Regions from separate parts of the Streptomyces sp. NPDC002888 genome, predicted to be linked through region 1. Evidence: riboswitches for the same ligand, from Rfam matches in the RefSeq annotation. Region 1 holds a riboswitch; each other region holds the start of a gene.

What was found. A riboswitch is a leader RNA that binds a small molecule or an ion and turns the genes downstream of it on or off. The one in region 1 is predicted to bind cyclic di-AMP.
Region 2: it holds a riboswitch for cyclic di-AMP, as region 1 does, so the genes downstream of both, ACFYWX_RS23975 (C40 family peptidase) here and ACFYWX_RS07145 (NlpC/P60 family protein) in region 1, are expected to answer to the same signal.
Region 3: it holds a riboswitch for cyclic di-AMP, as region 1 does, so the genes downstream of both, ACFYWX_RS42815 (M23 family metallopeptidase) here and ACFYWX_RS07145 (NlpC/P60 family protein) in region 1, are expected to answer to the same signal.

Annotation. Positions count from the first base shown of each region.
Region 1 is NZ_JBIAPU010000003.1:363,708-373,707, forward strand. Features, by position in the region: gene ACFYWX_RS07135 (M23 family metallopeptidase) at 1-401, shown strand, start outside; gene pcrA (DNA helicase PcrA) at 490-2,973, opposite strand; cyclic di-AMP (ydaO/yuaA leader) riboswitch at 3,313-3,474, shown strand; gene ACFYWX_RS07145 (NlpC/P60 family protein) at 3,482-4,666, shown strand; gene ACFYWX_RS07150 (tellurite resistance/C4-dicarboxylate transporter family protein) at 4,755-5,741, shown strand; gene ACFYWX_RS07155 (hypothetical protein) at 5,719-6,072, opposite strand; gene ACFYWX_RS07160 (NlpC/P60 family protein) at 6,537-7,607, shown strand; gene ACFYWX_RS07165 (LuxR C-terminal-related transcriptional regulator) at 7,677-8,420, opposite strand; gene ACFYWX_RS07170 (PspC domain-containing protein) at 8,417-9,709, opposite strand; gene ACFYWX_RS07175 (PspC domain-containing protein) at 9,888-10,000, shown strand, end outside.
Region 2 is NZ_JBIAPU010000015.1:20,082-30,081, reverse strand. Features, by position in the region: gene ACFYWX_RS24015 (LuxR C-terminal-related transcriptional regulator) at 1-1,423, shown strand, start outside; gene bioD (dethiobiotin synthase) at 1,661-2,398, opposite strand; gene ACFYWX_RS24005 (adenosylmethionine--8-amino-7-oxononanoate transaminase) at 2,400-3,680, opposite strand; gene bioB (biotin synthase BioB) at 3,673-4,875, opposite strand; gene ACFYWX_RS23995 (8-amino-7-oxononanoate synthase) at 5,023-6,150, shown strand; gene ACFYWX_RS23990 (DUF397 domain-containing protein) at 6,199-6,423, opposite strand; gene ACFYWX_RS23985 (helix-turn-helix domain-containing protein) at 6,433-7,290, opposite strand; gene ACFYWX_RS23980 (ATP-binding protein) at 7,504-7,962, shown strand; gene ACFYWX_RS23975 (C40 family peptidase) at 8,134-8,616, opposite strand; cyclic di-AMP (ydaO/yuaA leader) riboswitch at 8,620-8,833, opposite strand; gene ACFYWX_RS23970 (hypothetical protein) at 9,172-9,480, opposite strand; gene ACFYWX_RS23965 (ATP-dependent Clp protease proteolytic subunit) at 9,488-10,000, opposite strand, start outside.
Region 3 is NZ_JBIAPU010000040.1:21,118-31,117, reverse strand. Features, by position in the region: gene ACFYWX_RS42860 (hypothetical protein) at 29-277, shown strand; gene ACFYWX_RS42855 (hypothetical protein) at 277-636, shown strand; gene ACFYWX_RS42850 (M15 family metallopeptidase) at 608-1,258, opposite strand; gene ACFYWX_RS42845 (glycoside hydrolase domain-containing protein) at 1,290-3,428, opposite strand; gene ACFYWX_RS42840 (GNAT family N-acetyltransferase) at 3,824-4,660, shown strand; gene ribA (GTP cyclohydrolase II) at 4,708-5,361, opposite strand; gene ACFYWX_RS42830 (MarR family winged helix-turn-helix transcriptional regulator) at 5,555-6,079, opposite strand; gene ACFYWX_RS42825 (dihydrofolate reductase family protein) at 6,182-7,312, shown strand; tRNA gene ACFYWX_RS42820 (tRNA-Met) at 7,492-7,565, shown strand; cyclic di-AMP (ydaO/yuaA leader) riboswitch at 7,865-8,022, shown strand; gene ACFYWX_RS42815 (M23 family metallopeptidase) at 8,034-9,062, shown strand; gene ACFYWX_RS42810 (aldo/keto reductase) at 9,158-10,000, shown strand, end outside.

The sequences.
Region 1 (10,000 bases):
GCCCCAAGTACGCCCTGCCGGTCGGGCAGCACGGGCTCAGCGCCTACTACGGCCAGGCCGGCATCAACTGGATGTCCGTCCACACCGGCATCGACTTCCCCGTCTCGTACGGCACGACCGTGATGTCCGCGACCGACGGCACCGTACGGACGCAGTGGAACAGCGCCTACGGCAACATGATGATCGTGACGGCGAAGGACGGCACGGAGACGTGGTACTGCCACCTCTCCAGCTACCGGGTCTCCTCCGGCACGACGGTGAAGGCCGGCGAGCCCATCGCGTTCTCCGGCAACTCCGGCAACTCGACCGGACCTCACCTGCATTTCGAGGTGCGCCCCGGCGGCGGCTCGGCGGTGGACCCGCTCCCGTGGCTGCGCAGTCACGGAATCGACCCCACGTAAAACGTTCTTGCAGCTCCGTAAGTACGCACCGAGCCCCCGCTGTTCGGCGGGGGCTCGGTGCGTCAGAGCTTGGTTTCAGAACCTCGTGTCAGAGCTTCTCGACCGGCGCGTAACGCAGGAGCAGCCGCTTCGGCTTGGTGTCCCCGAAGTCGATCGTCGCCTCGGCGTTCCCGCCCGTGCCCTTGACCCCGACGACCGTCCCGAGTCCGAACTGGTCGTGCGTCACCCGGTCGCCGACGGCCAGTGAGACCACCGGCTTCTCCGAGGTCCGGCGCGTGGCGAAGCCGGAGGCGCCCGAGGCCGACGACCGCGAGCGGGACGACGACAGCGAGGCCGCGACCCCGGAGACCGGAGCGGCCGGGGCGGCCTGGGCCCCCGTCCGCTTCCACTCCAGGTGCTGGTCCGGGATCTCCGCCAGGAACCTCGACGGCGGGTTGTACGAGGGCTGTCCCCACGCGCTGCGCAACGTGGACCGCGTGAGGTACAGCCGCTCCCGCGCGCGTGTGATGCCGACGTAGGCCAGGCGCCGCTCCTCCTCCAGCTCCTTGGTCTGGCCGAGGGCACGCATGTGAGGGAAGACGCCGTCCTCCATGCCGGTCAGGAAGACGACCGGGAACTCGAGGCCCTTGGCGGTGTGCAGGGTCATCAGGGTGATGACGCCGGAGCCGTCCTCGTCCTCGTCGGGGATCTGGTCGGAGTCGGCGACCAGGGCCACCCGCTCCAGGAAGTCGGAGAGCCCGCCCGAGGCCTCGCCCTCGCCGGACTCCTGCTCGAACTCCAGGGCCACGGCGGCGAGTTCCTGGAGGTTCTCGATACGGGTCTCGTCCTGCGGGTCGGTGGAGGCCTGCAACTCGGCGAGGTAGCCGGTGCGTTCGAGGACCGCTTCGAGGACGGTGGCCGGTCCGGCTCCCGACTCGACGATCGTGCGCAGATCCTCCATCAGCGTGTTGAACCGCTTGACGGCGTTGGTCGACCGCGCGGCCATACCGTACGCCTCGTCCACGCGGCGCAGTGCCTGCGGGAAGCTGATCTTCTCGCGCTGGGAGAGGGCGTCGATCATCGCCTCCGCGCGGTCGCCGATGCCCCGCTTGGGCACGTTGAGGATCCGGCGCAGCGGGACCGAGTCCTCCGGGTTGGCCAGCACGCGCAGGTAGGCCAGGACGTCCCTGACCTCCTTGCGCTCGTAGAAGCGGACGCCGCCGACGACCTTGTAGGGCAGGCCGACGCGGATGAAGACCTCTTCGAAGACACGGGACTGGGCGTTGGTGCGGTAGAAGACGGCGACGTCGCCGGCCTTCGCGTCGCCCGCGTCCGTGAGACGGTCTATCTCGTCGGCGACGAACTGCGCCTCGTCGTGCTCCGTGTCGGCGACGTAGCCCGTGATGCCCGCGCCGGTGCCCGCCTTGGTCCACAGGTTCTTGGGGCGGCGGGACTCGTTGCGCTCGATGACCGCGTTGGCCGCGCTGAGGATCGTCTGGGTGGAGCGGTAGTTCTGCTCCAGCAGGATCGTCGTCGCGTCCGGGTAGTCCTCCTCGAACTGGAGGATGTTGCGGATGGTCGCGCCGCGGAAGGCGTAGATCGACTGGTCGGCGTCGCCCACGACGCAGAGCTCGGCGGGCGGGACGTCGTACTCGCTGGGCGGGACGTCGACGGGGTGCTCGGAGGTGCCGACGAGCTCGCGGACGAGGGAGTACTGCGCGTGGTTGGTGTCCTGGTACTCGTCGACGAGGACGTGCCTGAAGCGGCGGTGGTAGTGCTCGGCGACGTCCGGGAAGGCGCGCAGCAGGTTGACCGTCGTCATGATCAGGTCGTCGAAGTCGAGAGCGTTCGCCTCACGCAGCCGCGACTGGTAGAGGGCGTAGGCCTGGGCGAGGGTCTTCTCGAAGCCGTCGGTGGCCTGCGCGGCGAAGTCCTCGTCGTCGATCAGCTCGTTCTTGAGGTTGCTGATCTTGGCGCTGAAGGACTTGGGCGGGAAGCGCTTGGGGTCGAGGTCCAGGTCGCGGCAGACCAGGGCCATCAGGCGCTTGGAGTCGGCGGCGTCGTAGATCGAGAACGACGACGTGAAGCCGAGCTTCTTGGACTCGCGGCGCAGGATGCGCACGCACGCGCTGTGGAAGGTCATCACCCACATCGCGTTCGCGCGCGGGCCGACGAGCTGCTCGACGCGCTCCTTCATCTCGCCCGCGGCCTTGTTGGTGAAGGTGATCGCGAGGATCTGGCCGGGATGCACGTTCCGCTCGCCGAGCAGGTGGGCGATGCGGTGGGTCAGCACGCGGGTCTTGCCGGAGCCTGCGCCGGCCACGATGAGCAGCGGGGAACCGGAGTGCACGACGGCGGCGCGCTGGTTCTCGTTCAGCCCCTCCAGGAGCGCGGCCGGGTCCACCGCCGGGCGCGGGGCGCCGTCGCGGTAGTACGCCTCCCGGTCCGGCGGCACGTCGAACTTCCCGCCGAACAGATCGTCCGGGATCGGCTCCGGTACGTGATCGTCGTCGGGCGGTGGCGGAGGCTCTTCCCCATGGCCCTTCGGGGCCTGGAGGTCCGCCAGGAAGCTGTCGTCAAAGAGGCTGCTCATCGCTCTCCGAGTCTAGGGCGCCCCACCGACAACCGACCGCCGCCCCGAAAACATCCCCGGAATCAGAAGCCGAGGATCTTCCGGACCCGACCATCACGCCACATTCCCACCCTCCGAATCCACCTCATTACGGTCAGCAATGCGTGCACCAAACATGCATAACCTGACCCAAAACTCACCACACTGGTCACCCCAAGCCGACACCTGAGCCCGGGTCACGAAAATGTATCGGGCATATCACCCATCAACCTTCACAGGGGCCACACCAGTTGGCTACCGTGCCGGGCAGGCCGTACGACCCCCACCGGCGAACGTCGCCGGGCCGCGCGGCCTCCGCCGAGTCCGCCCGCGCCGCACATGCCGGCCGGAGCCGGGGACCCACCGAGACCTTGGGGTGAATCGGCCCGACTCTCCTGACGGGGAGAGGGCCGTAGGGCAACCCTTCCGAACCACCCGCCCGAACCCGACAGCTAACCCGGTAGGCGGACGATGGAAGGAGTCGCCTCCCTTGGCGTCGCAGCACCGCAAGCCCCGCTCTGCGGGCACGCGCGTGGCGGGCATACGCACGCCCGCCCTCGCCACGGCCGCCCTCACCTCCGTGGCCCTGCTCTCCCAGACGGCGAACGCCGCACCCGCGGACGACAAGCCGAGCCTCGAGGAGGTCGAGAAGAAGGTCGACGACCTCTACCGTCAGGCGGAGTCGGCGACCGAGAAGTACAACGCGGCCAAGGAGAAGACCGCGAAGCAGCGCAAGCAGGTCGACACCCTCCTCGACGACGTCGCCAAGCGCGCGCAGAAGCTCAACGAGGAGCGCGAGCGGCTCGGCTCATACGCCGCGGCCCAGTACCGCACCGGCGCGGCCGCGCCCGACACCGCGACCTTCCTGCTGGCGGACTCCCCGCAGGACTACTTCGACCAGACCCAGCTGATGGACCGGATGACCGGTCGTCAGAAGCAGGAGGTCGACGACTACTTCGCCGAGCAGTCGGCGACGATGAAGAAGCGCCAGGAGGCCGGCGAGAGCCTCTCCACGCTCACCGACTCGCAGAACGACCTGAAGACCGCCAAGACCACCGTCCAGACGAAGCTATCCGACGCGCGCGAGCTGCTGTCGAAGCTGACGGCGGAGGAGAAGGCGCGACTCGCGGCGATCGAGAAGCGGAAGCAGGAAGCGGCCGCGCGCAAGGCGGCGGAGCTGGCGAAGCAGCAGGCGGCGCAGCAGAAGGCCCAGGAGGAGGCAGCGGCCCAACAGGACAGCCCCTCGTCGTCCTCGTCCTCGTCCTCGTCTTCGTCGTCCTCCTCGTCCTCGTCGGCCCCCGCCGACTCCTCGTACGCCACCAAGGCCGACAAGGCGCTCGCCTTCGCCCGCGCCCAGATCGGCAAGCCGTACGTGTGGGGCGCCACCGGCCCGGACTCCTACGACTGCTCCGGCCTCACCCAGGCTGCCTGGAAGGCCGCCGGCGTGGACCTCCCCCGCGTCACCTACGACCAGGTCAACGCCGGCACCACGGTCTCCCTCGCCAACGCCCAGCCCGGTGACCTGGTCTTCTTCTACGACGACATCAGCCACGTCGGCCTCTACATCGGCAACGGCATGATGATCCACGCCCCGAAGCCGGGTGCGTACGTCCGCGAGGAGTCCATCTACTACGACGGCGAGTCGTCGATCTACAGCGTCGTACGACCGGCCTGAGACACCTGGGCGGCCGACCGGGTGGGGGCACGCGCGCGTGGAGTGCCTTATCCGCGCCCGCGGCGAGGTGGCTCCTTAGCATCGGGGCATGCCCCGAACCTCCCCCCTCCGCGCCTGGTGGGCGCAGCGTTCGCCGGCGACCGGGGCCGCTCTGATGGCGACCGGCATCCTGGCGGTCGGTCTGTGGTCGGCGGGGTACGAGGCGCTGTCCCGGGTCGCCCTCGGAGCGGCGTCGGCCGCGTGGCTGGCCCTGGCGGCGCACTTCGTCGTACGGCTGCTGTGGGAGCGCGAGAGGTGGGTGGCGGAGGCGGCCACGCCGGGCGCGCTCACGGCGGTCGCCGCCACCACGGTGCTCGGCACCGGCTTCTCGGCCCTGGGACAGCAGACCGTCGCGGCGGCTCTGCTGGCGCTGTCGGCGGTGCTGTGGCCGGGGCTGCTCTTCACCGTCGTACTGCGCTGGCGGCGGCGCATGCCGGGGACGGTGTTCCTGGGCTGTGTGGCCACGCAGGGGCTCGCCGTACTGGCCGCCACCCTCTCCGGGGCCGAGGCGACCGACTGGCTCGCGCACGCCGCTCTGGTGCTCTTCTGGCTCGGTCTGGTGCTCTACTGCGCCGCGCTGTTCTGCTTCGACCCCCGGCAGGTGACCGAGGGCGCGGGCGACCAGTGGATCGCGGGCGGCGCGCTCGCCATCTCGGCGCTCGCCGGGTCGAAGCTGCTCGCCGCCGACAGCGCGCGCCTGTATCTGTGGAACGACGACGACGGCGGCGTCCTGCGCACCGTGACGATCGGGCTGCTCGTGCTCGACCTGTGCTGGTACGCCGTACTGCTCATCGCCGAATGCGTCCGGCCGCGCCCGCACTACGACGAGTGCCGCTGGGCGACGGCGTTCCCGATGGGGATGACGGCGGCGGCGATGCTGTCCGTCGCCGCCGCCCTCGACGTCTCATGGCTGAAGGGGCCCGGTCAGGCGCTGCTGTGGATCGCGGTGGCGGTGTGGCTGGCCGTCGCCGCGGGTGCGGTACGGGCGGCCTGGGCGGCCGTCAGGGCCGAGGTCACGTCCACAGCACCGCGATGAAGATGTTCGCCGTGGTCAGCGCGCCGACCAGCCCGAACAGGCCCTTGTCGACCTTCTCGTCGTCCCGCTTCACGTAGACGAGACCCAGGATCACGATCAGCAGGGCCAGCTTCACGCCGATCTTGATGTTGTTGACCGGCTGGTCGTCGGCCTGGTTGAGGCCGACCAGGATCACGCCGGTGACCAGCATCGTCAGCGCGCCGTGCAGCATCGCGGGGACGAAGCGGGCGGTGCCCTGGCCCATGGCCTTCATCTGCGTGAGGAAGCCGCCGAGGAGGGAGGCGATGCCGACGATGTGCAGGCCGACGAAGAGATGGATGAGTACGTCCATGAAGCCGGAGCCTAATGAGGGGCCGCAGGCCGTCCGACACCGGCCCACTGGTTGCATATATGCGCCCCATAGCACTCCGTCACAACCGCGTGTTCCGGAATCCCCAGTTCGGTCATCGCTCTGCGTGAAGGCGGCGAGCCCGGAACGGGATCACGGTCACTTAAGGTCACCCTTCGGTCCGCTCACGCCAGTTCCGCACAACGCGTTACATGCGCGTCACTCTGCGGCCTAACGTCCTCCCCCAGGTGACCGGCTCCCCACCGCCGCCCGGGCCAGGGGCGGCAGTCGGCCACCACCGCCGAGAAGGTCCGGCGGCGGCTCGCTCCCCTGTGCAGGCCGCCGCCGGACGCGGAACCGTCCCCGGCGGTCGTACGTCCGCTCCCCCGCGGCTACGCCCCCGACGGCCGTGCGCTCTCCCCCGGCGTACGGACATGGCGGTCGTACGAAAGGACGTGCAGGTCCACGTGGCAGCGCACCGCAAGCCCAGACAGCGCTCGCTCAGCGGCAATACGGCCCGGACGGCCGCAACGCTCGCCCTGGCGGGCGCGGCGACCGCGACGGGCTTCGACGGAACCGGACACGCAGAGCCGAACCTGACCCCGGCGCAGGTCAAGGCCAAGGTGGACCAGCTGTACCAGGAGGCGGAGGCCGCCACCGAGAAGTACAACGGCGCGAAGGAGCGGGCGGACACGGCCGAGCAGCGACTGGGCTCACTGCGGGACCAGGCCGCGCGCAAGGAGGAGCGGCTCAACGTGGCGCGGGAGGCGCTGGGTTCGATCGCCGCGGCCCAGTACCGCAGCGGTGGTCTCGACCCCGCGATGCAACTCGCCCTGTCCGACGACCCCGACCAGTACCTGGACGGCGCCGCCTTCGCCGAACGGGCCGGCTACCGGCAGGCGGGCGCCGTCGCGCGGGTACGCAAACAGCTCCGGGAGATCGAGCAGTTGCGCGGGGCCGCGCGCGTCGAGCTGACCTCGCTGACGTCGCAGCAGGCCCAGCTGCGACAGCACAAGAAGACGGTCACCGGAAAGCTGGGCGCGGCCCGGCGGCTGCTGTCCCAACTCGGCGCCGAGGAACGCGCGCGGTTCGGCGCGGGCGGCTCGGGCACGGACCGCGCCTCACGCGACGCGACGGGCGCCCGCGACAGCCTCCAGGCTCCCGGGTCGGCGACCGTGGGCGCACCCAACTCCCGTGCCGCCGCGGCCGTCTCGTACGCCTACAGCAAGCTCGGCAGCCCCTATGTGTGGGGCGCGACCGGACCCGACTCCTTCGACTGCTCCGGTCTCACCCAGGCCGCGTACCGCTCCGCCGGCATCTCCCTGCCCCGCACGACCTACACCCAGATCAACGCCGGCCGCCGCGTCTCCCGCTCCGAACTCCGCCCGGGTGACCTGTTGTTCTTCTACTCCGGCATCACGCACGTCGGCATCTACATCGGCGACGGCCGCATGATCCACGCCCCCAACCCGTCGGCCCCCGTCCGGGTGGCCCCGCTGGACGAGATGCCGTTCGCGGGGGCGACCCGGGTGGTGTGAGGACCGGGTGGGTGGCATGGCTGGAAACGAAACCCGAAACCTGAGGCCCGTAGTCCGTCGCCGTCGGTGTCAGACCAGTCGTCGTGCCGTCGCCCACCGGGTCAGCTCGTGGCGGTTGGACAGCTGCAGTTTCCTGAGGACCGCCGAGACGTGGGACTCGACGGTCTTCACGGAGATGAAGAGCTGCTTGGCGATCTCCTTGTAGGCGTAGCCACGGGCGATGAGGCGCAGGACCTCGCGCTCGCGCTGGGTGAGGCGGTCGAGGTCCTCGTCGACCGGCGGGGCGTCGGTGGAGGCGAAGGCGTCCAGGACGAACCCGGCGAGGCGCGGGGAGAAGACCGCGTCGCCCTCCTGGACACGGAAGACGGAGGCGACGAGGTCCGAGCCCGTGATCGTCTTCGTGACATAGCCCCGGGCGCCGCCGCGGATCACACCGATCACGTCCTCCGCCGCGTCCGAGACGGACAGGGCGAGGAACCGCACGGGCTGCTCGGCGTCGGCCATCAACGGAGCGCAGCGGCGCAGGACTTCGACGCCGCCGCCGCCCGGGAGGTGGACGTCGAGGAGGACCACCTCGGGCCGGGTCGCGGTGATGACCGTGACCGCCTGGTCCACGTCCGCCGCCTCGCCGACGACCTCGACGCCGGTCTGCTCGGTCTGTCCGATCTCGGCCTGTACGCCGGTGCGGAACATGCGGTGGTCGTCGACGAGGACCACGCGCACATGGCGTCCGCCCGCGCCGCCCGTGGACTGCTCGGGCGCGGCCGCCTCCCCCGCTCCCGCCGTTTTGTTCTGCTCGGTCGGGTCGCTCATGACGTCTTCTCCGCCCTCTCCATCTCCAGCTCGACCTCCGTGCCGCCGTCGGGCACCGCGCGCAACCGCGCCGTGCCGCCGTTGCGCTCCATGCGGCCGATGATCGATTCTCTAACGCCCATGCGGTCGGCGGGTATCGAATCGAGGTCGAAGCCCGGGCCGCGGTCCCGGACGGACACGAAGACCGTCCTGCCCTCGACTTCGGCATAGACCTGCACGGCGCCGCCCTCGCCACCGTACTTGGCGGCGTTCACCATCGCCTCGCGCGCGGCCTGCATCTGGGCGCCGACCCCGTCGTCGAGCGGGCAGTCGCCCACGACGACGACCTCTATGGGGACGCCGTGCTTGTCCTCGACCTCCGCGGCGTTGCGCCGGACCGCGTCGGCGAGGTTGGTCGGTTCGTCGGCCTCGTTCTTGCCGGTGCCCTCGGGTTTGTAGAGCCAGGTGCGCAGGTCGCGCTCCTGGGCGCGGGCGAGGCGGCGCACCTCGCCCACGTTCTCCGCGTTGCGTTGGATCAGGGTCAGGGTGTGCAGCACCGAGTCGTGGACGTGGGCGGCGACCTCGGCGCGTTCCTGGGCGCGGATGCGCATCAGGCGCTCCTCGGAGAGATCCTGCGTCATACGGACCAGATACGGCCCGGCGAGGAGCGTTATCCCGACGAGGACGGCGAGGGCCGCCTGCAGGACGGAGCCGAGGTGGGCGGCGGAGCCCTGGAGGACGAAGATGCCGGAGGTACCGGCGGTGACGAGGAGGACACCGCCGCCGGCGCGCAGCAGCGTGAGCGTGCGGCGACGGCTGCCGACCTCGACCCAGCGGGCCCGGCGGGCGTTGTCCGCCTGGCGCCAGACGAGGGCGACGCCCGCGCCGACGAGGACCGCGGGCAGCAGATACACCTTGGCGCCGCTGCTGAGGTTGACGCTGCCGACGAAGACGATCGCCACGACGACCATGAGCAGCAGGGCGACGATCTGCCCCTTGTCCGGCTTGCGCGCGACGAGCCGGCGGCGGCCGTCGGGTGAGGTCTCGGCGGTGACGAGGGACGGGGGTTTCTGGTCGCCGACGCCGCCGACGCCGAGCGGCACGAAGAACCAGAACGCGCCGTACAGCAGGGCGCCGAGGCCGTCCGCCATGAACAGGCCGACGAAGACGAGCCGCACCCAGATCACGGGCAGCCCGAGATGCCCGGCGAGCCCTCGCGCCACCCCGCCCAGCCAGCGTCCGTCGCTGCTGCGGTAGAGCTTGCGCGGGGGCCGCGGTTCGGCGAGTGGCACTGCGGCGGCTTCCGGCATGCCATCGATGTTCACACGGGCGGCGGCCCGGAGCATCAGGGTCGACCCCTAGGACGCCCCTGATCTTCGAACGGCGGGCCGGTCGAACGGTTCCCCGCGTCGGCTCAGGGGCGATATCAGGGTCCGACCAGGGTCGTTCCGGCTCCCGCCGAGGCGCCTCGCCCGTCACCATGGACGCATGACCGATCACCAGCACGCCGCGGACGCGGTGCCCGACGAGGGCGCCGCGCCCGACGCGCACCCCGCAGCCGGTGCGGCGCCCCGCAGCGGCGCCGGTGAATCCGGTGGTGC
Region 2 (10,000 bases), on a different contig from region 1:
GCCCGGGGACGCGGCCCTGGGCCCCGGCCCGGCCCTGGGCGCTGGGGCGCGGCGTCCCCGGACGGCGGCTGCGGTGGGCGTTCCGGCGGTGGCGGGCCACCCGCTCGCGGCCCACACCCCCGACCCCGCCGCCCACCTCCTCGCCCGTGCCACCGAAGCCGCCGTCTACACCGGTGACCTGCGGCGCTGTCGGGAGGCGGTGGTCGTGGCGCGACGGGCGGGGATCGGGGTGCCGGGCACGTTGAGGGGACTGGCGGCTGCGGTGGAGGGGCGGTACGAGGATGCGCGGGATGTGCTGGAGGCGACGGCCGGGCGGTGTGGGCCGGGCGGGGACCCGACCCTGCTGATCCACGCGGGGATCGCCGCGCTGATGCTCGGGGACCACACGCGCGCCGTGACCGCCACCCTGCGCGCGGCCGGCTCCGCCCGTACACGCGGCGCGCCGGGGACCGCGGCACAGGCCATGGAGTTCCGCGCCTACGCCGACTTCTGGAGCGGACGCCCCCGCGTGGGCGAGGCCGCCGCCGCGGACGCCCTGCGCCAGGCGTACGCCACCGGCCAGGACAACGGCGCCTGCCATCTCCAGGCCGCCCTCGCCATGTTCGCGGCGATCACCGGCGACGCCGACCTGTGCCGTGAACGCGCCGCAGCCGCCCGCTCGTACGCCCTCGCCCGCGGCCTGGGCCTGCCCGCCGCGCTCGCCCAGTGGGCGCTCGCGGTCCTCGACCTCGGCGCCGGCCGGTTCGCCGCGGCCGCGGCACGGCTGCGCGCGCTCGCCGCGTTCGGCCCCGGCCACGGGCATCGCGCCATCCGTCATCTGGCCACCCCGCACTACGTCGAGGCCGCCGCCCGCACCGGCGACACCCGCATCGCCCGCGCGGCGCACGCCGACTACGACCGCTGGGCCACCGCCGTCCGCAGCCCCGACGACCTGGCCCTCAGCGCCCGATGCCGCGCCCTGCTGACACCCGGCGCCGAGGCCGTCGACCACTACCGCACGGCCCTCGACCTGCACGCCCACGGCACCCGCGACTTCGAACGCGCCCGCACGGAGCTGCTGTTCGGCGCCGCCCTGCGCCGGCTGCGCCACCGCACCGAGGCCCGCGACCGCCTGCGCAGCGCCCTGGAGGCCTTCGAGTCCTTCGGCGCTCCGCACTGCGCCGACCAGGCCCGTGCCGAACTCCGCGCTCTCGGAGCACCCGCCTCACCCGCGCGCGGCCCCGACGATCCCGCCGCCCGTCTCACCGCCCAGCAACTGCTCATCGCCCGTATGGCGGCCGACGGCGCCACCAACCGCGAGATCGCCGACCGCCTCGCCCTCAGCCCCCGCACGATCGACCACCACCTGCGCGGCGTCTTCAGCCGCCTGGGCATCCGCTCCCGGATCGAACTGGTCCGACTCCTCGCCGCGTCCGACGGCTAGTGCCCCGACAGGCAACGTTCGCCCCGTCGCGACACCCGGCACGCCCTCTCGCCGCACCGGCCGAAAACCCAAGTACATCCAGTACGAGGGCTTCCGGCCGGCACGCCGAGAGCACGCTCCCCCACTCTCGGCTTCGCTCGAGCGGGAGGGACCCCCACGACGCCGCTCCTTGACGGGCAAACGTTGCCTGCCGGGGCACTAGCGTGGGTTGCCGGGGCAGAGCGGCATACGTCCAGGTCAGTCGCGGCGCGCGCCCCCTCGGGGCGCCTCCCGCCTCCCGAACGCCGCCATGTCCCACGTCCCGTCCAGCCGTGGCGCCAGCCAACCCGGTGCCGCCGCCCGGAAGGCGGGTGGCGGGAGGGCGCCGGCGCCGGCGGGCAGCGCGCCGAGCAGGGGAGCCCCGGAAACCTCCGGCAGGTCCGCCACGTTGCAACGGGTTGCCAGGTCGGGGGAGTCGGGCCAGCTGCCGATCACCACACCCAGGAGGTCCAGTCGGCGGGAGCGCAGTTCACGTGCCGTCAGTTCCGTGGTGTTCAGGGTGCCGAGGCCCGCGGATGCCACGACGAGCACCGGTGCGCCCAGCAGCTCGGCCACGTCCGCCAGCGTGCCGCCCGCCTCGTCGAACCGTACGAGCAGCCCGCCCGCCCCCTCCACCAGCACCAGGTCGTGCTCGGTGGCCAGCTTGGCCGCGGCCTCGGCGACCTCGCCCGGAGCGACCGGAGGCAGACCGGCCCGCCGCGCCGCCGTCCCCGGCGCCAGCGGCTCGGGATACCGGGCGACCTCCTCCGCCGTCACGTCGCCCGCCAGCCGCGCGACCTCGTCGGCGTCCCCGCGCTCGTCGGGCCGTACACCCGTCTGCGCGGCCTTGAGCACGGCAACCGACCGGCCCGCCGCGAGCGCCGCAGCGGCGACCGCGGCGGTCGTGACCGTCTTGCCGACCTCCGTGCCCGTCCCCGTGATCACCAGGATCGACATGTCATCCCTCCCGCGCCGCCGCGCACACGGCCCGCGCGATCCGTGCCACGTCCTCGTCACCCGTGACGTACGGCGGCATCGTGTAGATCAGGTCCCGGAACGGCCGCAGCCACACGCCCTCGCGCACGGCGGCGTCCGTGGCGGCCCTCATGTCCACGGAGTGGTCGAGCTGCACGACGCCGATGGCCCCGAGCACCCGTACGTCCTTCACGCCCGCCATCTCGAGGGCGGGCGTCAGCCCCTCCCTGAGACCCGCCTCGATCCGCTTGACCTCGGACAGCCAGTCCTGGCCCAGCAACAGGTCGATCGACGCGCACGCCACGGCCGCCGCCAGCGGATTGCCCATGAACGTCGGACCGTGCGCCAGCACCGGCACCTCGCCGCGCGAGATCCCGTCGGCCACCCGTGCCGTGCACAGTGTCGCCGCCATCGTCAGATAGCCGCCGGTCAAGGCCTTGCCGACACACATCACGTCCGGCGTCACCGCCGCGTGCTCCGCCGCGAACAGCGCGCCCGTGCGCCCGAACCCGGTCGCGATCTCGTCGAACACCAGCAGCACGTCGTGCGCGTCGCACGCCTCCCGCAGCACCCGCAGATACGCGGGGGAGTGGAACCGCATCCCGCCGGCACCCTGCACCACCGGCTCGACGATCACCGCGGCCAGCTCGTCGGCGTGCCGCGCGATCGTCGCGCGCAACTCCTCCGCGTACGACTCCTCGTACGCGACGGGCGGCGGGCCGACGAACACCTGCCGGGGCAGCACGCCGGTCCACAGCTCGTGCATCCCGCCTTCGGGGTCGCACACCGACATCGGCTGCCAGGTGTCCCCGTGGTAGCCGCCGCGCCAGGTCAGCAGCCGCTGCTTGGCCGGGCGGCCGAGCGAACGCCAGTACTGCAGGCACATCTTGACCGCGACCTCGACGGACACCGACCCGGAGTCCGCGAGGAACACGTGCTCAAGACCGTCGGGTGAGATGTCGACAAGTCGCTTCGCCAGCCGTACGGCCGGCTCGTGGGTGAGCCCGCCGAACATCACGTGGCTCATCCGACCGACCTGCCCGCGCACGGCCTCGTTCAGCACCGGGTGGTTGTAGCCGTGGATCGCCGACCACCAGGACGACATGCCGTCGACCAGCTCGCCCGAACCGTCCGCGAGCCTCAGCCGGACCCCGCTCGCCGACTCCACGACGAGCGGGTCCACCCGGCCGGGCATCGGACCGTACGGATGCCACACATGCCGCCTGTCGAGCTCCAGCAGCTCGGATACGCCCAGCTCAGGCATTGGGCGCGAGGTCGGTACCGGCACCACGGCGGCGCACGGCGACCAGGTCCGTACGGGCCTCGTTGGCCGAAGGCGTGTCAGCGGGCGCGGAACCGCACACACCGCCACCCGCGTGAGAGCCGCAGCCCGCGCCCTCGTGCGACCCGCAGCCGCCACCGCTCTCGTGCGAACCGCAGCCCCCGCCGCCCGCGACCCGGTGCTCCGGCAGCGTCACCTCGCCCGCGCCCTCCACCTCGAACCCGGCGTCCGCGATCATCTCCAGGTCGGCCTTGCCGGCCTGGCCCTCGCTGGTGAGGTAGTCGCCGAGGAAGATCGAGTTGGCCAGGTGCAGCGCGAGGGGCTGCACCGTGCGCAGATGGACCTCGCGGCCGCCCGCGATGCGCACCTCCACGTCCGGGCAGACGAAGCGGACCATGGCCAGGATCCGCAGACAGCGCTGCGGGGTGAGGTTCCACTCCTTGGCCAGCGGGGTGCCCTCGAACGGGATCAGGAAGTTCACCGGAACGGAGTCGGGGTCCAGCTCGCGCAGCGAGTAGACCACGTCCACCAGGTCCTCGTCCGACTCGCCCATTCCGGCGATCAGCCCCGAGCACGCCGAAAGGCCCGCCGCGTGCGCCCTCTGTACCGTGTCCACCCGGTCGGCGTACGTGTGCGTGGTCGTGATGTCCGCGTACGTCCCCTCGGAGGTGTTGAGGTTGTGGTTGTACGCGTCCGCGCCCGCCTCGCGCAGCCGCTCCGCCTGGCCGTCGGAGAGCAGACCGAGACAGGCGCACACCTCGACGCCCGCGTTCTGCTCCTTGATCGTCTTGATGGTGTCGGAGACCCGGTCCACGTCACGGTCGGTCGGACCGCGCCCGCTCGCCACCAGGCAGACCCGTTTGGCGCCACCCGCCAACCCGGCCGCCGCGGCCTCGGAGGCCTGGTCGGGCTTGAGCCAGGTGTACTTCAGGATCCCGGCCTCGGAGCCGAGCCGCTGGGAGCAGTAGGAGCAGTCCTCGGGGCACAGCCCAGACTTCAGGTTGACGAGATAGTTGAGTTTCACCCGTCGCCCGAACCAGTGGCGGCGCACCTTTCCGGCCGCGGCCACCACGTCGAGCAGGTCGTCGTCGGACGTGGCCAGAACGGCCAGCGCCTCCTCGCGGGTCGGCAGCTCGCGCCGAAGCCCCTTGTCCACCAGCGTGTTCAGCAGGTCCATGAGAGCCGATCCTGTCTTACCGACCCGTTCCGGGCCAAGGAGAGTTCGTACAACAGAGGCCATTCGACGTGTGGGTATTGCCACACCATGGGTGGCGGGTCCTGCGGCTAGTGTCTGTCCACTGCCTACAAATCCCCCGGAGGGCCCATGGTGTTCGGCTGGATCGACGAGCAGGCGGAACTGCGCCGCCGGGCCGGACTCGTGCGGACCCTGCGCCCGCGTCCCGCCGACTCTCCGCTGCTGGATCTCGCGAGCAACGACTACCTGGGTCTGGCGCACCACCGGGAGGTCACCGAGGGCGCGGCGCGGGCGGCGCGGACCTGGGGCGGCGGCTCGACCGGCTCCCGGCTCGTCACGGGCACCACGGAGCTGCACACGGAGCTCGAGCGCGAGCTGGCCGACTTCTGCGGCTTCGAGGCGGCCCTCGTCTTCTCCTCGGGGTACGCGGCCAACCTCGCCGCGGTCACCGCGCTGGCCCCGCACGGCTCCCTGATCGTCTCCGACGCGGGCAACCACGCCTCGCTGATCGACGGCTGCCGGCTGGCCCGGGGCACGACGCAGGTCGTCGCGCACGCCGAGCCGGACGCCGTGCGCAAGGCGCTCCGGACGCACGAGGGCCCGGCCGTCGCCGTCTCCGACGCGGTCTTCTCGGTCGACGGCGACGCGGCCCCGCTCACCGCGCTCGCCGAGGCGTGCCGGGAGCACGGCGCGGGGCTGGTCGTCGACGACGCCCACGGCCTGGGCGTCCTGGGCGACGGCGGCCGCGGCACGCCGTACGCGGCCGGACTCGCGGGCGCCGCCGACGTCGTCGTCACGGTCACGCTGTCCAAGTCGCTCGGCAGTCAGGGCGGAGCGGTGCTCGGCCCCGCCCGGGTGATCGACCACCTGGTCAACGCGGCACGCACCTTCATCTTCGACACGGGTCTGGCCCCCGCGGCCGTAGGTGCCGCCCTCGCGGCCCTGCGGCTGCTGCGCCGCGAACCGGAGCGTGCGGCACGGGCCCGCGCGGTGGCGGCCGAGCTGCACGCACGTCTGACCGCCGCGGGTCTGGAAGCGGTACGTCCGGACGCCGCGGTGGTCTCCGTGCGCGCGCCGTCCCCGGAGGGGGCCGTGCAGTGGGCGGCCGACTGTCGGGCGGCCGGCCTCGCCGTGGGCTGCTTCCGTCCTCCCTCCGTTCCCGACGGCATCTCACGGCTCAGGCTGACCGCCCGCGCGGACTTCTCCGGGGCGCAGATCGAACGCGCTGTACGAGTGATCGGCGAGACAAGACCATGAGTCGGCGTGACACGGCCGTGGGTCGCCCCTGTTGACGGATGGAAGGGATCAGCGGAACGCGGCCGTGAAACCCGACCAGCTCTCGGGGGAGAAGAGCAGAGCGGGGCCGACCGGGTTCTTCGAGTCGCGTACGGCGAGCTGCCCGGACCATGGCCCTGTGGCCGGCCGGGCCGTCTCGACGCAGTTGTTGGCTCCCGTGCTGTAGCTGCTGCGCAGCCAGCGCACGTCGTGCAGATCGATGCTGGAAGGAACGTTCCGAGGCAGTGCAGACATAGTGCCTCCTTACGCGCCGTCACCTATCCCGGCGATGTAATCCAACGAGTCCTCGGGCGAAAGGGCGTGGATCTGAAGGGTGTTGAAGGCCTCGCTGTAGGCCCGGAGGTCTTCTTTCCGTTCGAGGTAGAGGCTACTCGTCAAGTTGTCGAGAACAACCACATCCAGGTCAGAAGTGCTCGGAAATGAGAAAATAACGAAAGGCCCGGTGACGCCGATGTGTGCCCCGGCGGTGAACGGCAGGACCTGGAGCCGTACTTGCGGCAGCCGCGCCGCCTCCACCAGGCGTTCGAGCTGCCGTGCCATCACTCCGGGCCCGCCGACCTCCCGCCGCAGGACCGCCTCGTCCAGCACCGCGCTCAGCTCCAGCGGCGGATCCGCCCGCAGCACGACCTGCCGGGCCAGCCGCACCTCCACCAGCGTGTCGAGCCGGTCGTCGGCCACGCCCTCCACGGCCGCCCGGGTCACCGCGCGGGCGTACTCGGGCGTCTGCAACAGGCCCGGAACCACCGATGTCTCCAGCGTGCGCATCGCGCCGGCCTGCGACTCCAGGCTGATGAAGTCCCGGTAGGTGGGCGGCAGCACCCCACGGTAGGCGTGCCACCAGTGGTGCCCGCCGGCGCCGTCGGAGCCCGCCAACGCGAGCATCAGCTCCCGCAGTTGGGGATCCGTCACACCGTAGACGTCCAGAAGTAACCGCACATCGGCTGGTTTCACCCCGCTGGTGCCCGTCTCGATCCGGCTCACCTTCGACTGGTGCCAGCCCACGAGACGGGCCGCCTCCCCACTGGTGAGCCCCGATTCGGCGCGCAGCGCGCGCAGTTCCGCACCCAGTTTGCGGCGGCGCACCGCGGGACCGTGCTGCATGGGTACTCCTTACTCCCAACGAGCCACCCAAATCCGTTCTGCCGTCGCAGAGTTCACCACTTCGAGCGACAGATATATGCACATCTTGGTGGATCGCCACCCGTGAGGGGTGCGGTAATGGCACTCTGGCGACGAAGCACCAGTCCGGGACCGTACTCGAATCATCCGCTCCGTGTCGGACTCGCGGTCCCGGGGGAAAGGGACGACTTCGCCATGGCAGACCTTCTGGAAGCATCCGTCACTCTGCCGAGCGATCCCGCCTCGGTCTCCGCGGCCCGGACCTTCGTGGTCGGCACCCTCGCGGAGTGGGGCCTGCCGGAGGACTCGGAGCTGTCCGACACCATCCGGCTCATCGTCTCCGAGCTCGCCACCAACGCCGTACAGCACACCTTCGGGCAGTCCCCCACCTTCACGGTGGACCTCCGCCTGGACCGAGACGAACGGGTGTCCATCGGTGTCACCGACAGCCATCCCCGGTTCCCCAAACGGCTGCCCGCCGCCGTGCAGCAGGACAACGGCCGCGGCATGGTGATCATCCGCTGGCTGACCGCGGAGTGCGGCGGCAAGCTGAGAGTCCGGCCGACCCGGGAGGGCGGCAAGACGGTCTCCATCGAACTGCCCTGGACCGTGCCGGCCGAGCCGGTGACAACGGTGGGGCAGCAGGAGCAGTGACCCAGGGCCTACGAGGGCGTCCGGTTCGTCTGCATCCACTTCTACACCTGAGTGCGGCGTGCCGCACGTCGCGCCGACGGCCCAGGGCGCCTCGTGGAGCCCTGGGAGCCGTCGGACCGGGCCGAGGACCGCTGCCGGCGTGTCAGGACGCCGGCACCGCCCCCGGGAGGGTCACTTGACCCGGCCGTACCAGACGCTCTTCGTCCAGAGCTTCTGCAGCTTCACCACGTCCCCGGTCTTCGGGGCGTGCCAGATCTTCCCCTTCCCGGCGTAGATGCCCACGTGGTAGACGCTGGAGCTGGAGGAACCCGAGTGGAAGAACACAAGGTCCCCGGCCTTGCGGCTCTTCACGGAGATGTGCCGGGTCTTGTTGTACTGCTGGGCCGCCGTCCGGGGGAGCTTCTTGCCCGCCTTCTTGAACGCGTACAGCGTGAGGCCCGAGCAGTCGAACCTCTTGGGGCCCGTGGCCCCGTACTTGTACGGCGAGCCCTTCTTGGACGCAGCGATCTGGAGCGCCTTCGTCGCAGGTGTGGCGGCCGCGGCGTCGGAGGCGAAGCCGGGGACCACGAGCGAGCCGCCAACGGCGGCGATGGTCAGGGCCGAGGCCGTGCCGGCCCGGGCCATCAGCGACGGGACACGATTGAGCGCAGTCATGCGCAACCCTTCGTCAACCGCCTGTGAAGGATGACCTGTCGGATTCGGGCTGGCGAAGTGGCCCGGCCGCGTTGCCGCGGCTTCACCCCAAGGGCTGCTCGACCCGGTCATGGCGTGACCGTTCCGGCGACCCGTCTTGCTTGGGTCCTCCACTCCTGCCGATGCACTCCTGTCGACCAGTCATCCGGGCGGCGGCAGGACTCGGCGTCCGTCCGGATCGCCCCGCCGTTGTGGCGGGGGCTTGTCGTCAGTCACGGATCTTCACTCACGAGTGTCCGAAATACCCAACGGAATCGGGGGTTTGTGGCGTTACTCACCACTCACCCGTTCGGGTGGACAGTGCGATGTTCGAGTGAGTGTCCAGGTCATGACGGGGCCTCGGACCAGCATGAAAGGCTCTCAGCCCCGCCTGACGCTACGCGCGTTGCGCAACTCGGGCGGTCCCGTAAAAGGACGTGCTTCTACTCCGAACAGGGGTACTTCATTCGGTCGGTTTGGATCCGGATCCGGACGTCCCGTCGAGGAGGCCGCGCGTCCGGACCGGACACCGGTGAGTCAACTGTCGGAGAGCGGCGGCATCGTGACGCGCGCCGTACGACGCTCCCCGTCAAGGACACGCAGCGCACGCGCCAGCGTTGGAGCGTGCAGCTCGGTCTCACCCCGCTGGTGCATGAGCGCCAGTGCGTCCCTGAGCGCCGTCGCCTTGGCGACGAGCGCCTGTGCTGCGCGTAGACCACGGTACGTGTCCCCGTGATGCGCCGGGTTGATTCGGCCGAGAAGGTCTACAACGTCCAGGTAACGGTCGATCAACTCGCCCTCGGCACGTGTGAGGGCGGGCAGCGGTGGCAGCTCCGGAGGCAGCATCGGTGGCTCACCTCGCGCCGGGCGCGGTGCGCGAGGCCTTGCGGCTGGGGATGAGCCGGTCCACCAGGCCGTACTCCACGGCCTCCTGCGCGCTGAGGATCTTGTCCCGCTCGATGTCCGCGGTCACCTGCTCCGGTGTGCGCCCCGTGTGCCGTACGAGCATCTCCTCCAGGAGGTCGCGGATGCGGTTCAACTCGGCGGCCTGGATGGCGAGGTCGCTGGCCTGGCCCTGGACCGGCTCGGTCAGGGCCGGCTGATGGAGCACCACGCGTGCGCCCGGCAGCGCGGACCGCTTGCCCGGCGTGCCCGCGGCCAGCAGCACCGCGGCGGACGATCCGGCCTGGCCCAGGCAGATCGTCTCCACCTCGCAGGTGACGTACTGAAGCGTGTCGTAGATGGCCGACATCGCGCTGAACGAGCCGCCGGGGGAGTTGATGTACAGCGAGATGTCCCGGTCCGGGGCCTGGTGCTCGAGGTACATGAACTGGGCCATCACGTCGTTCGCGGAGGTGGCGTCGAT
Region 3 (10,000 bases), on a different contig from region 1:
CGGCCAACGCTGCTTTAGGAGCGTCGACATGCATGACCTTATCCGCCGCACCCTCGAATGGATGCGCCTTCTCCTCGGCCCGGGCACGGGCAAACGGCGCCGCACCCACCGCCACCTCCGCCCCCATGTCTGCCTGCACTTCACCGCCGTACGCCACTACTCCACCCCCCTGCCCCCGCACCGCTCCCCGTACGGCCTCGCCACCCCCCTCGACGGCACCGACTCCGCCCTCGTGCGCCCCTACCTCATGGTCGGCGCCCAGGAGGTGGCCGCCTGATGTCCTCGTCCCCCCGCCTCCTCCCCTGGCCGTCCCCCGACGGCAAACCCTGCTACCTCGTTACGGACAGCAGCGGCGGGTACCTGTCCCGCCTCGCCGACGACCTGGAGGACATGCAGCTCGCCACGGCCGCCGACGTGCTCGGCCTCGTCCGCCCGTTGCTGGACGACCCCTCGTCGCCGTACACCGAGGTCCGCTACGCCGGACTCCGGCTCGCCGAGTGCCTGACCGACGCCCTGCGCGTTGCCGAGTCCCGGGGCATGCGCCTGCCTGAACCGGACGCGGAGGACGACGAGGACGACGAGGACGCCGATGGCGTCGAAGAGGCCTTCACGAGCCGTTCCGCGGGTCCTGCGTGACGCCCGCGCCCTTGCCAGGTGTGGCGTTCCAGGCGCGGATCTTGTCGGCGACGCGTTTCACCTTCGGGGAGGTGGGCGGGACGTCGATCTGGAAGTGGCTCTCGTCGGGGTTCGGGAAGTCGCCGCCCCACTTCACGGCGCCCTCGCAGTCGGTGAGGATGTCGCGGATCACGGCCAGTTGGGGGGCGAAGAAGCCGCCTCGCGTGCCCGCCGGGTAGGAGTCCGGGCGGATGTCGACCGCTGTGCCCGACGCGTGGTTCGTCTCGTAGCCCTTGGTCCTCGCCGGGGGCCGGTAGCCGCTCACGTCGTCGGCGCGCAGTGTCTCGACCTCGTAGTGGAAGCGGCGGACCACGTGCACGAGGATCGTCTCCACGTCGCCGATCGCCACCTCGACGCCGAAGCCCGTGCCCGGTACCGGGCAGGTCCAGACGGTGCCGTCGGCGTCGGGGGGTGTCGTGGCGATCGGCCAGCCGTTGGCGGACGTGGGGGACGCGTCCGCCGGGGTCCCTCTGTCGGCTGCGGACGCAGTGGTCGCCGTGGTCGTCGTCGTACCGGCGATCGCTCCGGTCGCGACCGCCGTGGTGACCGCCGAGCGCAGGAAGTGTCGTCGCGTTGCTGCCATGAGTGTGCTCTGCTCTCTTCTCTCGCGTCTGCTACCGGCGGCCCGTGCGCACGGGCGCGTAGTACTTCTCCAGGACCTGGTACAGGCCCAGCTGGACCGACCCGTCCAGGCCGCCCGTGCCGAGGAAGTCGCCCAGAAGCCGGCGGGTGCTCTCCGCCGTGTCCGCGAGGCCGGGGCGTGGCAGGCCCAGGTCGTGGGCGGCCGCGATGAGGGCGTACGCGGTGCTGTTGATGCGGAACTTGTCGTCGTCGCGCAGCTTCTGGCGGACCGCGCGCACGTCGGCGGAGTCGGACGTGTCGAGGAGGGGGCCGCGGAGGATGCGCTGTCGGACGCAGTGGTTGCGGGCGGCGATGGTGGTCTGCGGCGAGATCGGCGAGCCCGTGCGCACCGACCACAGCAGGCTCGCCGCGATGAGTGCCTTGCGCAGTCGCAGGGTGCGGGCCAGGTCGGTCAGGACGGCGTCGTAGGTGATGAGGGCGTCGAAGGCGGCCGTCGTGCTGTCGGCTGCCGATGTCACCGGCGTGGACGTGGGTGTCGGGTCCCCGGCCCCCTGTTCCGGCAGCCCCCACGCGCGCAGGTAGTTCCGTACGTCGGCCAGGGCCACCGCTCGCCGGGACGTGTCGAAGCGGATGTCGAGGTCGGTCGCGACGGCCGGCGGCGCGTACGTGATCTGGCCGAGGTCGCGGCCCGACGCGATGTTGTTGTCGATCTGGACCGCGCCCTCGCCGCTGCCCACGTCGAGCGTGGCGATCTGGTCGAACGCCCAGTCCTCGGGGAGCGGGGAGGCGACGTTGCCGGTGTAGGCGGTGGACATGTCGGAGACGAAGCTCGCGGAGGTCAGGCCCTCGGCGCCGACCCGGGCGCACACGGCGCGCGCTCCGTAGATGCCGGTCAGATAGCCCGCGCCGTCGGCGTCGACCGCCGCCTTGAGCGCCCGGAAGTAGGGGAGGATGCCCGTGGTGACCTCGGCGTCCACGGCGTCGTAGTCGACGGCGAAGTAGATGCGTGTGCCGGGCCGGAAGCCGTGGTAGCGGGCCCAGTACAGGGCGTCGGCCGCGTCCGAGGTGCCCTGTGCGGCGGTGAAGTAGCTCGCGGCGGCACCGTTGGTCTGGTAGATCGGGAAGCAGCGCAGCCCGTTCGCGGCCATGACCCGGAGCTCGCCCGGCTTGATCATCTTGTCGAGGGTGGTGCCGGGGACGTTCGACAGGTACCGCCCGACCACCCGGTACCCGGCGGCGGCCAACGCCTTGGCCCGGGCGTCCGTGACCTCGGTGGAACAGTCCGCGGCGGTGCCCCTGCGCGACGTGTCGCCGGTGGACACCAGCAGGGACGCCCAGGTGGCGAAGTCGCCCTTCCCCGTGATCGGCAGCTTCACGAACTCCTGGAAGGCGGCCACCCGAACGGCGAGCCCGGCGCCGAACGTGTCCGTGAAGGTGACGCCGTCCCGCTGGTTGAACGCCATCGCGGCCGAGAACAGCCGTACCCAGGCGCCCGTCGACCCGGCGGAGAGGGCGATGGACTTCAGCCCGTTCTGGGTACCGGGTCCGAACACGCCGTTGGCCACGTCGTCGGTCATGCCGAGCTCGTACTGCACGGCGAACATCAGCGCCCGCTGCACGTCCCGGGAGTAGCGCCCGTCGCAGGCGATGACGAAGAAGTTGGCCCGGCCGACGTAGGTGGCGTTCATCCAACGCTGCGCCGCACGGACGGTGTCGCCGCCCCCCTTCTGGCAGGTGTACGCGTCCCTGTTCAGCAGCGCCTTGAACAGCTTGGGCACCACGGCGTCCCCGGGATACGGCCCGTCGAGGCCCGCGTCCGCCTTCAACTGCCGTACGGCGGCCGCGACCCGGACGTCATAGGTGCCGTCGAGATCGTCACCGCCGTCGTAGCCCTTGCAGTACAGGGCGGACTGGAGGATGCGTATGACGTTCGCGGGAGCGGTCGAACTCGCGTCGATGGAGGGCCACTTGGCGGTGAGCGTGGCCAGCGTGGTGGGCCCGAAGTTGTCCGAGAGGGCGGTGATGCCCAGTTCGTACTGCAGGGCGCGGGTCAGCGCGTACAGCGTCGGCCAGTCCACCACCCCGGTCTCCTCGACCTCGGTGATGCCCGGCACACCGCCGTACGTGCCGTTGATGAATCTCTGGGCGCGCAGCACCCTCTCGTCGGCCATGGATGGGGTTCCTTTCGCATGGGGGGTGAGTGCACGCGGGCCCCATGGGCCACAGCAGCACCATGCAGAAGGAAAGCGGAGCAACATCACGGCTGGGGAGGCATTCATCCGTTACCGGCCGGTCTCCCCAAGAAGATCCCAGGACTCCCGCAACCTCCACGCCGCCGACAGGCGTACGCAACCGGCTTGAGCGCGGACAGGCCCTAAGCTGACCCGGAGTGCATGCTCCCCTCACGGTGAAGGACTGAAGCCAATGAACTCGGCGTCCCGCAGCGGCCGCCGTCGGTACTGACCTGTCTGCTCAGTGCCGTTCCGCTCTCCTCACGGCGGCCCGACGTCGCGGTGCCTGACGCACCGCCACGCCCTTGACCACTCTCACGTGAGGCCATTTCACCGTGCACATCGACGTCCCGAGCATCGACGTTCAAAGCTTCGCCGTCAGCAACCTTCGTCGCCGTCCCGAGGCGGCTGACATCGGCCCCTTCGTCGCGGGGTTCGACCCCTCGACCACCAGCCCTTACATCAACTACGCGACTCCGGTGCCCGGCGCCCACCCCGGCCGCCGGGACGTCGCCGCGCTGGTCGAGGCGTTCCGCGAGCGCGGGCTCACGCCCCGGCTGGAGTTCGCGCCGGACGCCGCGCCCGAGGTGGAACCGGCCCTGCGGGCGGCGGGGTTCACCTCGGAGGCGGTGCACCAGTACCTGGTGTGCACGCCCGCCACCCTCACGCCGCCGCCTTCGCCGGCCGGGCTCCTCGTCGAGACCCCGCGCACGGACGCGGACTACGTGTCGATCGACGCCGCCCTGGCCGAGGCGTTCGCCGGTGTGTTCGCCGCGTCGGAGGAAGGGGCTGCCCGACTGCGCCGTACCCAGGAGAACGGGGGAGCGGTGCGGTTCGTACGGGGCTCCGACGGCGACTGCGTCGGCGCGGGAACCTGCTCCGCGCCCGCCGTGGGCACCTCGGAGCTGGCGGGCGTCGGCACTCGCCCCGCCTGCCGCGGCCGAGGCGTCGCCGGCTCCGTCACCGCGGCGCTGGCGCAGGACCTGTTCGCCCGTGAGGCCCGATCGGTGTGGCTCGAATACTCGGGTGAGGGGTCCCGACGGGTCTACGAGCGGGTCGGCTTCAGGCCGGCGGGCACCCGCCTCTACATGGCGCTCCAGGACAACCGCCCGACAGGTACCGGGAGTGCTACCGGGAGTGCTGACGGGAGCCCCGGCTCCGCGGCGCGCTGACCGTCCCGCTCCGCATCACCGAGGCCGGCCCCAGCCCCAGTCCAGACTCAGCCCACGTTCAGTTCCGTCAGCGTCGCCGCCTCCGGCAGCTCCGCCAGCGGCAGCGTGTGCTGGGTCTGGAGGACCTTCGCGCGGAGGTAGCGGACGTTGTCCGGGGTGGCGAAGACGCCGGTGGGGACGCGGTCGCGGACCTCGACGCCCAGGGTGCGCAGCTGGTCGGCCTTGTCGGGGTTGTTGGAGAGCAGGTCCAGGCCGGTGATGCCCAGGGCGTTCAGCATCTGGGCCGCCGCCGTGTAGTCGCGGGCGTCCTCCGGCAGGCCGAGGGCGGCGTTGGCCGCGTAGGTGTCGAGGCCCTGGTCCTGGAGGGCGTACGCGTCGAGCTTGTTGTAGAGGCCGATGCCGCGGCCCTCCTGGCGGAGGTAGAGCAGAACGCCGCCGCGCTCCGCGATCCGCTCGACCGCCTCGCGCAGCTGCGGGCCGCAGTCGCAGCGGGCGGAGCCGAAGACGTCGCCGGTCAGGCACTCGGAGTGCAGGCGGACCAGGGGGACGGGGCCGGGGTCGCCGAGGACGACGGCCACGTGTTCCTGGCCGTCGGCCAGGCCGTGGAAGGTGACCAGTTCGGCGTCGACGCCGTAGCCGTCGTGGAAGCGCAGCGGTACCCGGACGCGGGAGCGCGTGGTGGCGGCGGGGAATGCGGGCATGCGGGGCCTCCGGGGTCGGGTCCATCGCTGATCGATCCAAGGATCTGCTTCAGATTTGAAGCACATCCTCGGATCGGGACCCTACCCCTGCTTGAAACTTGAAGCAACACGTTTGTGGCGCGCGCCTCATGCGTCACGCATCAGGCCCAACGCCGTTGTCCCGCATCAGGCTTAACGCCGTTGCCCCGCCGGGTCATCCCGTTCCTGCACACCCTGTGGATGAACGCCGCAGCCACGGCAGGTCCCCCTGGCCGTCCCCCGGCCCGTCCCCCATGAGTCCCTTCGTGATCCCCGTGAAGATCTCCTCCAGCTGCGCCACCTGCTCGGGGCTGAGGTGATCGAAGAGGTGGGCGCGAACCGTCTCCACGTGCCCCGGCGCCGCCCGCTCCAGCACCGCGAGTCCCTCGTCGGTCAGCGCCGCGAGGCTGCCGCGGCGGTCCGACGTGCACCCCTCGCGCCGTAGCAGACCGTCCTTCTCCAGGCGTGCCACCGCGTACGTCAGCCGGCTGCGGGTGATCTTCAGCTGCTCGGCGAGATCGGTCATGCGCAGTCGGTGTTCCGGTGTCTCGGACAGGGTGGCCAGGATGGAGTAGTAGATGTGCGGCATCCCGGCCTCCTGCTGGAGCTGCCGGTCGAGCGCGTCCTCCAGGAGCATGGTGGTGGCGATGTACGCGCGCCAGGCGCGCTGCTCCTCGGGGGTGAGCCAGCGGGTCGTCATGCGACCAGTGTAGGTTTGTTTCAAACTTGAACCAAGACCCGGATGCTCCCGTCCTCGGCACCCCTGTCCTCAGATGCTCCCGTCCCACGATGGAGTGCGTAGATGCCTCTCCCTTACGTCCTGCTGTCCGCCGCGGTCTCCCTCGACGGCTACCTCGACGACACCGGCCCCGAGCGGCTCCTGCTCTCCAGCCCGGCCGACTTCGACCGGGTCGACGAGGTACGGGCCTCCGTCGACGCCATCCTGATCGGCGCCGGCACGATCCGCGCGGACAACCCCCGGCTGCTGGTGAACTCGCCCGAGCGGCGCGCGGCCCGGGTCGCCGCGGGGAAGCCCGCGTTCCCGCTCAAGGTCACGGTCAGCGGCTCGGGTGAGCTGGACCCGGCGGCGCAGTTCTGGCACACGGGCGGGGAGAAGGTCCTCTATACGACGGACAAGGGCGCCGAACGGGCCCGGCGGGGCGGCATCGACGCCGACGTCGTGGGGCTGGGCGGCGAGCTCGACTGGCGCGGGCTCCTGGAGCACCTCCACGACGTACGTGGCGTACGGCGGCTCATGGTCGAGGGCGGCGGAACCATCCACACCCAGCTGCTCCAGCAGGAACTCGCCGACGAACTCCAGCTCGTCCTCGCGCCCCTCTTCGTGGGCGACCCCGAGGCACCTCGACTGTTCGGGCCGGGCGCCTACCAGGGCGGTCGGCTGCGGCTCGTCGAGACACGGCGCATCGAGGACGTCGTGCTGATGCGCTACGAACCGACGGCACCCGGCAGCGCCGGGTCGGTGTCCCCCGCCGACCGGCACTGGCTCGCCCTCGCCTGCGAGCTCGCGGCGCTGTGTCCGCCGTCGGAGACCGCGTTCAGTGTGGGCGCGGTGGTCGTGGCGGCCGACGGGACGGAACTGGCGCGAGGGCATTCCCGGGAGGGCGGGGATCTTGTCGTGCACGCGGAGGAGGCGGCCCTCGCGAAGATCGACCCGGCCGACCCGAGGCTCGCGTCCGCAACCGTCTACAGCAGCCTCGAACCGTGCGCCCGCCGCGCCTCCCGGCCCGCCCCCTGCGCCCGGCTGGTCCTCGACGCGGGGGTACGGCGGGTCGTCACGGCCTGGCGCGAGCCCGACACCTTCGTCGAGGGCGCCGACGGCACGGGCGTGCTGGTGGCGGGCGGCGCCGAGGTCGTCGTACTGCCGGAGTACGCGCAGCGGGCCAAGGCCCCCAACGGCCACCTGCTCGGCTGACCACCCGTCACCGGAGTCAGCCGCATCCCGTCACCGGAGTCAGCCGCATCCCGTCACCGGAATCGGCCGCCTCACCAGCGCGATCACGCCGCCTCGAAAGCGTGATCACACCGCCTCGGACCCCACCGCGAAACCGTGGTGCTTCGCACCCCGCGGATGCCGTACACTTGAGTCAACGACGCGGGGTGGAGCAGCTCGGTAGCTCGCTGGGCTCATAACCCAGAGGTCGCAGGTTCAAATCCTGTCCCCGCTACTGAAGGCCGATGGCCGGGATTCTCACGAATCCCGGCCATCGGTGTGTTCTGGGGGCGCCGGTGGCCGTCGTCACAGGGTGTGAGGGATCCGCCCCGCTCCGCATAACGACTGACGTAACGTCAGAAACCGTATGTGGTCAGCCGCGCGGCCAACTCGCCCGTTTTTAGCCGTTCATGGGCCGTAAGTCCACGGCGAAAAATGTTAATGATCAAGCGGAACAGCTTGGAAACCTGACCCCGTGTCTATTAACGTTCGATAACGCAGCGCGGTCGTCCCAGCCGTCACAAGAGACGGCTCCGTGCTCACGCGCCGAATCCCGCAAGGGAACCGGGGAACCACCACCTTGGGGTGAATCACGTGGATGCCGCCGTGGACTCACGGCCGGTATACGCGCGTAGGAGACCTTCCCGCTCCGAACCCGTCAGCTAACCCGGTAGGCGTCACGGAAGGAAAGGAGTACGCCTTCGTGGCGTCCAACCCGCCTGCCCCCGAGGCCCCCGCGCCGAGCCGCCGCAGTACCGAGACCTTCGGCTACGGCGACTACCGCACCGACGAGGGCCCCTGGGAGGAGTGGAACCCCACCGCGGAGTCCATTCGCCCGGTACGTGGCCGGCACCGCGTCGCCAAGCAGCGTGGCGGGCTCGCCCGCAGCTCCACCGTCCTGGGCGTCGGCGTCATCGCCGCCGTCGGCGCGGGCGGCATGGCCAGCGCCAACACCGGCAAGCCGCCGGTCTCCATCTCCATGCCCGACCTGCCCTCCGTCGGCTCGCTCCTGACGGACGACAAGGAAGCCGCTGAGGACGCCGCGGCCGCCCTCAGCAGCGTCGGCACGAGCACCGACGACACCACCCAGAGCGCCGCCGACGCCGGTGAGTCGCTGCGCAGCCGCATCATGGCCCAGGCCGAGTCGCAGCAGGGCCAGATGGAGAGCAAGGCCCAGGCCGCCGCCGAGGCCGCCGCTGCCAAGGCCGCCTCGGACGCCGCCGCCAAGGCGGAGCAGGAGGCCAAGGCCAAGGCCGCCGCCGCCAAGAAGAAGGTGGAGGAGGAGGCCAAGCGCAAGGCCGAGGCCGAGCGCCTCGCCGAGCTGGCCAAGGAGTACACGCTCCCGACCTCCTCGTACACCATCACCTCGACCTTCGGTCAGGCCGGCTCCTACTGGTCCTCCGGCTACCACACCGGCCTCGACTTCGCCGCCCCCACCGGCACGCTCATCAAGGCGGTCCACAGCGGCACCATCACCGAGGCGGGCTGGGCCGGCTCCTACGGCTACCGCACGATCCTCACGCTCGACGACGGCACGGAGCTCTGGTTCGCGCACCAGTCCTCCATCAGCGTCAGCGTCGGCCAGAAGGTCGCCACGGGCGACGTCATCGGCCGTGTCGGCGCCACCGGCAACGTCACGGGTGCCCACCTCCACCTGGAGGTCCACCCGGGCGGCAGCAGCTCGGGCATCGACCCGGGGGCCTGGCTGCGCAGCAAGGGGATCAACCCCTGAGGTCGTCCGGGAGTCGGTGAGGTCTCCCGGATGTTCACACGCTGTTGACGGGAGGCGCGGAATGCGCGCCTCCCGTCACGGCGTTGACGTGCAGCATGACTTCTTCTTCTCTGCGCAAGCTCGGCTCCTCCGACCTTGAGGTCTTCCCCCTCGCTCTCGGCGGCAACGTCTTCGGCTGGACCGCCGACGAGGCCACCTCCTTCGACGTCCTTGACGCCTACACGGCCGCCGGCGGCAACTTCGTCGACACCGCCGACGCCTACTCGGCGTGGGCCGAGGGCAATTCGGGCGGCGAGTCCGAGACCGTCCTCGGCAAGTGGGTCAAGGCCCGCGGCAGCCGCTCCGACGTCGTCATCGCCACCAAGGTCGGCCAGCACCCCGAGTACCAGGGCCTGAGCGCGGCCAACATCAAGGCCGCCGCCGACGCCTCCCTGCGCCGCCTGGACACCGACTACATCGACCTCTACTACACGCACTTCGACAGGCCCGAGGTGCCCGTCGAGGAGATCATCGGCGCCCTCGACGAGCTGGTGCGGGCGGGCAAGGTGCGGCACATCGCCGCCTCCAACATCTCGCCCGAACGCCTTCGTGAGTCCCTGGAGTTCTCCGACCGCGAGGGCCTCGCCCGGTACGTCGCCCTCCAGCCCCACTACAACCTCGTCTCCCGCGACACCTACGAGGGCGAGCTGCGTGACCTCGCCTCCCGCGCCGGCCTCGCCGCCGTCCCGTACTTCGCGCTCGCCACCGGCTTCCTCACCGGCAAGTACCGCCCCGGTAAGACGGTGGACAGCGCGCGTGCCGGCCAGGCCGCCAAGCACCTCGAATCCGAGCGTGGCATCAAGGTCCTCACCGCCCTCGACGAGATCGCCGCGGCCCACGACGCCCCCGTCGCCACGGTCGCCCTCGCCTGGCTCGCCGCCCAGCCGACCGTCGCGGCG